Regions from separate parts of the Labrenzia sp. THAF187b genome, predicted to be linked through region 3. Evidence: riboswitches for the same ligand, from Rfam matches in the RefSeq annotation. Region 3 holds a riboswitch; each other region holds the start of a gene.
What was found. Region 3 has a riboswitch for cobalamin ahead of FIV03_RS31190 (CbtB domain-containing protein). Riboswitches for the same ligand answer to the same signal wherever they lie in the genome.
Positions count from the first base shown of each region.

Region 1: it holds a riboswitch for cobalamin, as region 3 does, so the genes downstream of both, nrdH (glutaredoxin-like protein NrdH) here and FIV03_RS31190 (CbtB domain-containing protein) in region 3, are expected to answer to the same signal.
Region 2: it holds a riboswitch for cobalamin, as region 3 does, so the genes downstream of both, FIV03_RS17580 (hypothetical protein) here and FIV03_RS31190 (CbtB domain-containing protein) in region 3, are expected to answer to the same signal.
Region 4: it holds a riboswitch for cobalamin, as region 3 does, so the genes downstream of both, FIV03_RS28965 (ABC transporter substrate-binding protein) here and FIV03_RS31190 (CbtB domain-containing protein) in region 3, are expected to answer to the same signal.

Region 1 is NZ_CP045345.1:229,958-232,152, reverse strand. Features, by position in the region: gene nrdE (class 1b ribonucleoside-diphosphate reductase subunit alpha) at 1-285, opposite strand, end outside; gene nrdI (class Ib ribonucleoside-diphosphate reductase assembly flavoprotein NrdI) at 267-671, opposite strand; gene nrdH (glutaredoxin-like protein NrdH) at 676-897, opposite strand; cobalamin riboswitch at 1,001-1,208, opposite strand; gene nikR (nickel-responsive transcriptional regulator NikR) at 1,375-1,806, opposite strand; gene FIV03_RS28915 (ABC transporter substrate-binding protein) at 1,933-2,195, shown strand, end outside.
Region 2 is NZ_CP045344.1:3,826,207-3,828,401, forward strand. Features, by position in the region: gene FIV03_RS17575 (S9 family peptidase) at 1-978, opposite strand, end outside; cobalamin riboswitch at 1,122-1,335, shown strand; gene FIV03_RS17580 (hypothetical protein) at 1,442-1,720, shown strand; gene FIV03_RS17585 (DUF1636 family protein) at 1,710-2,114, shown strand; gene FIV03_RS17590 (ABC transporter ATP-binding protein) at 2,111-2,195, shown strand, end outside.
Region 3 is NZ_CP045347.1:63,136-65,330, reverse strand. Features, by position in the region: gene FIV03_RS31200 (hypothetical protein) at 1-168, opposite strand, end outside; gene FIV03_RS31195 (CbtA family protein) at 246-944, opposite strand; gene FIV03_RS31190 (CbtB domain-containing protein) at 946-1,116, opposite strand; cobalamin riboswitch at 1,149-1,376, opposite strand; gene FIV03_RS31185 (recombinase family protein) at 1,748-2,195, shown strand, end outside.
Region 4 is NZ_CP045345.1:240,115-242,309, reverse strand. Features, by position in the region: gene FIV03_RS28970 (DUF1801 domain-containing protein) at 1-168, shown strand, start outside; cobalamin riboswitch at 526-737, shown strand; gene FIV03_RS28965 (ABC transporter substrate-binding protein) at 1,231-2,195, shown strand, end outside.

The DNA.
Region 1 (2,195 bases), on a different replicon from region 3:
ATAGGCAGCTTCGAAGATCGCCTTGACGAAGACCGTGTCGTATTGTTCCAGCACCTCGTTTTCATAGTAGCCCTCGCGCACCAGATAGCCGAGTTTTTCCTCCAGCGAATGGAAGAAAACCGTATTCTGGTTGACGTGCTGGAGGAAATACTGCCGAGCCGCCTGACGGTCGGCGTCGAACTGAATTTTGCCGTCCGTGTCGTATAGGTTCAGCATTGCATTGAGCGCATGATAGTCGAGGTTTGCCGCCGGTGCTGCAGGGCGGTCTAGGACTGTCGTTTCCAAAATTCTGTCATCCCGTGTTGGACGCGGTGGAGGTCGGTTTCGGTTCCGGCAAGCTCGAAACGGTAGAGCAGCGGAACGCCGCATTTCTTCGACACGACATCTCCGGAATAGGCAAAATACGCCCCGAAATTGCGATTGCCGGAGGCAATGACGCCTTTCAGGAAGGATCGGTTGGCGGCATCGTTCAGGAACCGGATCACCTGACCGGGCACAGCGCCCCGCCCCTCTCCATCCGAAAAGGTCGGCAGGATCAGGAGAAAGGGGGCATGGACAACAGGAAGCGTTTCCGACCTGTTCCGCGGGATGCGGAGTGCCGGGTTTCCAAGTTTTTCGATGAACCGATGTGTGTTTCCCGAAGCGCTCGAAAAGTAAACGAGCCGTGTCAAGGACCTAGCTCAGGGCTGCGATCTTGTCCGGACGGAACCCGGCCCAATGATCACCGCTGACTTCAACGACCGGCACCTGCTTGTAGCCGAGCGACTGCACGTGCTCGAAGGCATTCGAGTCTTCACTCAGATCGATGACCACATATTCGACGCCGCGCTGATCGAGGGCGCGATAGGTGGCGTTGCACTGAACGCAGGCAGGCTTGCTGTAAACGGTGACGGTCATGTCTCTTGCACCCCGAAGATGTTTCCAGATTGTGGACGGATGGAGGCACGAGAGAACATGTGGGAGGCACATGCCTTCAAGCGTCGCCCGGACCCGCCGTCCGCTGACGTTTTTCGCTCAAGGCAGGTCTCCTGGCTCACGGGTCGAGGCCATGTCATCCGCCTTCCCGGGGAATCCCAGTGGTTTATGGACAACGGCTCGCCGTTCACAGTTGCGGGGGCAGCGCCGGATTTGCCTTTGGTAGAGCGCACCGGCTTCCCTCTTAGCCGGCAATTCAAAAGAATCGCCAGACCCTGAACACTAGATACAGTATGGGTCGCAAATTTTAAGTCAACATGAAGCGCCAAAAGCTGATAATTTGGGTGGGGAAAATTGGCTTGAGGTCTGAACTTCACTACTCCAGCGTCGTGTCGAGACGCAGACGGCCTGTAGAACTTACACCAATGGAAAGCCTGCCAAGAGATTAGCGCATTGCCTTCAGTCAGACGCCTCTTCCAGGGTGTTTTTCTCAACCTGGGGTACGATTTGTAGAGTTCCATGCCTAACCGAACGCTCAGCGATGACGTGCTCTGCGAAGTGCTGCACTTCGGAGGTTGGCCCTTTGAGAACCCCGATTTCCAGACAGTTGTCGTGATCTAGGTGCACATGCATGCTGGCAACCGTCAGGTCGTGATGATTGTGAAACGTGCTGGTCAGACGCCGCGCCAGATCCCGTGAAGCATGGTCGTAGACATAGCTGAGCACACCAAAGCAAGGCTGACGGGTGTCGGACGTTCGCGCTGCCTGTCCGAGCCCTGCGCGTGCCAGGTCCCGGATTGCTTCAGACCTGTTCTGATATCCCCGCTCCTCAATCAGCTTGTCCAACTCATCCATCAGATCATCGTCCAGAGTGATCGTTACACGCTGCATTGCCATACCTCGAATGAGTATGATGTTTTTCTATAGACATCATACTTTTTGACTCATAGTGTCTGCCGACAGCGGCGACAGCCACGGTCCGCCTGACTCGTCCGGCAGGATATTAGGAGCGATTTCATGACAATGCCAATCTCCGGAACATTGAGCCTCATCGCGTTCTTCCTTTGCCTCGGGATTTCCACGACCGCACTGGCTGCCCCTAAATCCGAGATCGTGCTTGCCATCGGCGGCGAGCCGGATGAAGGCTATGATCCGCTTCTCGGATGGGGCCGCTACGGACATCCTCTATTCCAGTCGACCCTGCTGACGCGCGACGCGCAAATGCGCACCCAGCCCGAGCTTGCGAAGAACTTGTATTTGTCCGAAGACCGGTTGACCTG
Region 2 (2,195 bases), on a different replicon from region 3:
CTTGTGAGGCACAAGATCGGACCAGTTTTCGCGGCCGGGATTGCCTTTCGGCGCAGTGACGATCTTGAAGTCCTCGGCGCCGCCTGCGTTTGTCAGGATGTAGAGTGTGTCGCCGTGATCGTCGATGGAATACTCGATACCGGTCTCGCGCTCTGCGACAAGCACCGGTTCGGCGGTCGGGTCGGTGGCCGGGATCATCCAGACTTCGGATGTCTCGTGATCATGAATGTCGATGACGATGGTGTCGCCGGACTGGGTCTTGCCGACGCCCATGAAGAAGCCGGCATCCTTTTCCTCGTAGACGAGAACGTCGCTCGCAGGGTCGGAACCGACTTCGTGACGGAAGAGTTTCGAGGGCCGGTGGTTGGCGTCGAGGCGAACGTAGAACACATAGCGGCTGTCTTCCGAGAAGACGCCGCCGCCGCCCGTATCCTCGATGGCGTAGTCAAAATCCTTGGCAGACTGGGCGTCGCGCAGCCTCAGTGAATAATATTCCGAGCCCTTGTCGTCATAAGCCCAGGCGATGAGCTTGTGATCCGTCGACTGGCTAACGCCGCCGATCCGGAAATATGCCGTTCCTTCGGCTTCCTTGTCGCCATGGAGAAGAACCGTTTCCGCGCCGCCGTCACGCGGGGTGCGAAAGAAAACCGGTTGCTGGCCGCCGGTTTCATACTTGAGGCCGTAAGCGAAGGGGCCGTCGGGAGCAGGAACCGAGCTGTCGTCTTCCTTGATGCGGCCGCGCATTTCCGCGAAAAGCTTCTCCTGCAGAGCCTTCGTCGGTGCCATCTGCGCTTCGTGATAGGCATTCTCCGCTTCCAGATAGCTGCGGATGTCGGCATCCAGCACGGACGGGTCTTTCATGACCTCCTGCCAGTTGTCCGCCCTCAGCCAGGCGAAATCGTCCTGGCGGGTAATGCCGTGGGTCTCAAGGGTGAGGGGGCGCGCTGCGGCGCGCGGGGGAAGGGCATCCTGTTTCATGGATCGGAGGTAAGATTTTTGAGCCTTGAAGGCAAGGGTCAATACTGCCGAGGCGGCAGGGTGTTTCCGCCTCCTGGCCATCCTGCCGTGCTTTCAGACAAGAGCGGCGACCTGCAAAAGTCTTTGACATTTTTCAGGCGTTCGCGCACTTAGGAAGAGATGGTTCCCGACTCCGAACTCCGGACCGGGATTAAAAGGGAACACGGTGCGACGAGCCCGAAAGGCTGCAAATCCGTGACTGCCCCCGCAACTGTGAGCGGTGAGCAAACCTGAAAGCGCCACTGGGGAGACCCCGGGAAGGATCAGGCAAGCAATGACCCGCAAGTCAGGAGACCTGCCATTTCACCTTAAACCTTAACCCGGGCGGGGTGCCCCGGAGGAGTGAGTGACATGGCCAATCGGCACCTGCCGGCAAAGTTGCACATTCGGTTCCTGACTGCCCCGCGAAATCGCGGAGGGCGATATGAACCGGAAATTTTCTGCTGAATTCTCAAGACTTGCCAACCTCCTGACCGAGGCTGATCCACTGGCGGCGCGCGCAGTGCGCGCGATGGTTCCTGATGGGCTGCAAAAATCTGTTGTCAGCAAGAATGTTGGTAATGTAATAACATTACATGATGAATGTGCCAAACCTACCCGATCCGGCCGTGCCAAGTGCAACCAGGAAAGCAATGCCTTTGCTTTTCCGCAGCCTCCTGTCGGTTCACTGGCAGAAGCCGTGGAGGCGCGTCATGAGCAATGATCCGCACAAGATATTCGTCTGCACGACCTGTCGTCACAATGGGCAGGCTTGCCATCCCGGATATGGGCTGATCTGCAAGCTGAAGAGCGCAATGGCACAGGCAGTGCCTGTCGTTGGAGACGAGTTCGAAATCAGCGGAACAGCCGACATGGAGAGCTGTTCGAGACCTTGCACGCTGGCATTCAAGGCCACCGACAAGGCGATCTACCTCTTTGGGGACATTGAGGACGATACGGACATCGACGACCTGGTCGACTACGCCAATCGGTATCGCCAGATTGAAAATGGATGCGAGGTGACCGAGGAAAGACACGGCAAGCGCTGGAGCGCATCGCAAGGCCGGCTTCCGGCAGCGATGATCGTTTCGGAAGCTGACGGGACGGCGTTCTCATGACTGGGGTCGATCTGTTTGTTCGCGAGGTCAGCTGGAAGACGGGGCAGGGCAAAACCATTCTGCATCCGCTCAGCTTCGATC
Region 3 (2,195 bases):
GCCGGAATGATTAGTTTTGAGCTCCACTGATGCGGTCTGCATCTGGTGATCGCTGGCTGATGAGTGGTCATGACCGTCAAGAGCGACACCATTGCTTGCGGCAACAACAAAGCCGATGCCTCCGCCAAAGACCAGCCCGATGGCGAAGAGTGCGAGAGAGCGTTCCATGGGGTTTCAGGTTTCCTTAAAAAGAAACCGGGCAAAACGAGATGTTTCGCCCGGTCGGTTATGATTTAGATTCCGGATCAGGCCGCCTGCGTTGCGCCGACCCTCGCCCCCTCGCGCTGCCAGAAAAAACCTGCAAAACAACCAAGCAGAAGCCAGGCTGCCATTCCGACGCCAAAGGCACGGCTGGCAAACATTGCCCCGATCTCGGTCGGAACTGGGCCGGTGAAGGTGTCCGGCTCTGGCGCGCCGATCACGTGTGGTGCCAGCAGCAGCATTGCTGCTGCGCCCCAAGCCATCCAATTGCGGCCGAATGCGATCAGCCACAATCCGGCGCCTGCGGTAAGGACGGTCGCCCACCACCAGATCTGCCGGGCAAAAACATCCGCCGCCGCGACGCCGGGCACTTCGGGAGCTAGGCTGAATCCGGGCGCGAAGTGGAACGCGACGAACCCTGCAACACCCCAAAGCAGGCCGTTGCGACCCGTTATAACCGCACCGCGCATTTCGGCAATTGCCATGCCGGCGAGCAGAATGAAGGCATAACCGGTATAGGTGAGCATCGTGAAGATGACGCTCAGGCCATCGCGCAAAGGATCGATCCCGCCCAGCTCTTGTTGAGCGCTGACTGCCTCGGTTCCGAAATGGACCAATTCCCCCGATTCATAAAGCTCCGCATGGAGAAGGACTGGCTGAACAAAAATAAGCTGTAGCAGGGCCGCGATAAGCCCCGCCGCAGCACCAGCGAACAAGCCGCTGACCAAGAGGCGAGTCAGCATTTTAGTGACACGGGAATCCGGTCGCGTGGCGCACATCGTGTGCTGCGTCGTGCAAAGCGCTCGCCTGCACGTGACCCGTGATCGAAATAATCGCGACACCCAGTACCGCAGCAAAAGCAAGCGATACGATTTTCGTCGCGGAAACGGTGGTTTTTGCAGATTGTGTCGTCATTTTATCCTCTTTGCTGTCACACCCGACAGAAGGGTTTTCAGTGAATGTCTGGCAGGTCTCCTGGCTCGCGGGTCGTGGCGCTTTGCCGGGCCTTCCCCACAACATTCGTTGCAAGTGGCATGTCCGGTCAGCACTCTCCGCATACAGTCGCGGGGGCGGCTTCGGCTCCTGACGCCCTGCATGGGTCCGCCATATCCGAATTCCCTGTTCGTTTCCCAGCACTTTGTGCCGAATGGAAAACCAAACAGGTTTTATTATGGCGCATTTTTTTTGATCGCGAAAGCACAAATCCGACACGTAATTGATGCGTTCGCGATGACATTCAATGCCTGGGAACTTGCACACTGTCGGTGCCGAAGCTCGATTTCAAGCCGGTCGACAGGCGACGGGGAATAATGATGGATCAGACTGTTTTCTCTGTCGGGATATCGAAAAATTCCTGCCGTCCCTGGTCCTTGAAAAGCAACCGCCGGGCCATCTTTCACTCCATACTATGACTGCCGATGACCCATGTCTGTGTCCGAAAACGTCCGATTGCGTACAGGGGCAAAACACCCTGTCCACAAATTACCTTGACATCATTCTGGACAGCTAACTAATTTGAACAGCCTTTTCGGACAGGAATGACGCTATGTCACGCACCTTTGCCTATACCCGCGTGTCAACGACCGGACAGACGACGCAAAACCAGTTAGAAGAAATCCGGGCGGCGGGGTTCCAGGTCGACGACCGCCGGATTGTGACCGAGACTATTTCCGGCAGTGTGCCGATAACGCAGCGTCCGGAATTCGCTCGGCTGGTGGACCGTTTAGAGCCGGGCGACATTCTCATCGTGACGAAACTCGATCGCCTCGGCCGGGATGCGATAGACGTCAGTTCAACAGTAAAGGCATTGGCCGACGAAGGAGTACGGGTATACTGTCTTGCACTTGGCGGTGTCGACCTGGCGAGTTCCGCCGGCACGATGTCCATGAACGTGCTCAATGCCGTTGCCCAGTTCGAGCGGGATTTGCTCATCGAGCGAACGCAGTCAGGCCTAAGACGTGCCAAGTCCGAAGGGAAAGTTCTGGGTCGGCGGC
Region 4 (2,195 bases), on a different replicon from region 3:
TGCGTCACCTTCTCTTTCACGAGGGGTGCCCATTTTGATGATCCATTCGACATGTTGCGCGGGTCTGGCAAGCATTCCAGAACCGTGCAGGTCAAAACCATGGAAAACTACCCGGAAGAACCGTTCCGGCACTATATTCGTCAAGCAATTGAACTGGACATGAACTGACTCGTGGCAAACGCCCGCAGCTTGTCAGGTAACGGAGCCAGACATTTGTTCGAAGTGCAGCATCTGCCAAATTGGGCTCGAAGCGGACTTGCCGTGGCACCGCATCCCGACCGAGACCTTGCCTGGCAGCTGGTTAACACAAACTGGACCATTGCTGTCATTCAACACTTATTGGTCCAGTGGCTGCTTTGCGTCACCTAAGTCGTCATGGGTTCGAGTGCTGCGCTGAGAGGCACGGCGATATGGCCTGCACTCAATCCGAATTTAGATAAAAGACGCCCCGAGCCCCGCAATAGCAAAACGTGCCTTGTGGGATCCCTGTTTCAAAATTGGCGACTTGACACTAATGACAAGGCCCCCGATTGTATCGGCCATGGTTCCCGAAGGCTGGCCGCCAACGGGATTAAAAGGGAACACGGTGAGGCGTAGCCAGAAGGCACCAAATCCGTGACTGCCCCCGCAACTGTGAGCGGCGAGCGAACCTGAAAACTCCACTGGGTCAAACCGGGAAGGATCAGGCAAGCAGCGACCCGCAAGTCAGGAGACCTGCCATTTCATCTTCAACCTCAACCCGGGCGGGGTGTCCCGGAGGAGCGAGTGACATGGCATTTCAGCGTCTGCTGACACAATTGCACATTCGGTTCGCCAACGCCCCGCGCTTTCGCGGAGGGCGATATGGACCGGACAGACCTCGAATCGTCTCAAACAAAATTTCAGCCATCTGACATCGTCTCGAGCCTGGGCCCGCCCGCTACACGCGCCATGCGCCAGCAATGCCCTAGAAAAGAGCTTGTCACATCAGCTTTCTGTAATGTAATAACATTACTATTTGACGAGCCTGAACACCTCTCGAACAAGAGCGGGCAGCGATGAACAGACAAGATATCAAACGGTTTCGCGCATGCGGCTCTCATCACGCCGCCATTCGTATTTCCGCACGCTCTCTCTGATGCTCCTCTTCCGGCACGTCTGCAGATCCTGCGGTTCCCGCTGAACAGCAATCGCCAGCTTCAAAATCGCCTCTCACATCTATTCCCTCCCGACAAACTTCGGAGCAAATCAATGACACCGGCACCAATCCCAAGCGCGTTTGCGCGTCTTTTAAAAGTAGCAGCCTTGGCGCTGCTGGCAGGAGCGCCCCTGGCGGCCGCGGCGCAGGAGAACATGGCTGCGCCGGAAGACCAGGTGCTACGTCTCGTCACGGTGAATATGCCGCGCTCGCTCGACCCGACCAACATCGATGCCCAGCGGCTTATTGACAACGGCTTCGCCGAGCCGCTTGTTTATGAATCCTTCGATGGCACGACGCTCTTCAAGGGCCTAGCCGTCAGCTGGGAGCTGGTCGAGCCGACCCTGTGGCGGGTCGAGTTGCAACCGGATGCCGTCTTCTGGAGCGGCGCGCCCGCCGATGCAGAGGCCGTTGCCGCCTCGCTGCGCCGGCACCAGGAAAACAATCCTCGCGCCCGTAGTTCCCTGAAGGACGTGGTGTTCACGCCGGTCGGAAAGACGACGCTGGAGATCCGTACCCTGTCGGAAGATCCAGCCTTTCTCTACAAGACGACGACACTCGCCATCGAGAACGTCGCCATCATCGACGAGCTCGGCGATCAATATGCGACGACGGGTGACATGACCGGCTATTTTCGGCCGGTGGAATTCGTCCCGGGCGAGTTGATCGCTGGTGAACCCTTTGAGAACTATCACGGCAAACAGCCCCTGCTCAAACGCATCGAGGCACGTTTCGTAGTCGATCCCCAGACCCGCTACCTCGCAATGAAGTCCGGCGAAGCCGACATGGACGGCAACGTGCAGTTCGAGCAATTGCGTCTTTACAGGCTCAGCAAGGACTTCACGATCGCGGAACTGCCACGCAGCACGTGGAACATCTGGATGAACTACGACAATCCGCTGCTGAAAGACCTGAAAATGCGCCAGGCCATCAGCCTCGGAGTCGACCGTGACGAGATCGTCAATTCGATCATGGCCCCCTTCGCCGTCATGCCGACCGGGCATTTTCCGGCCGGCCT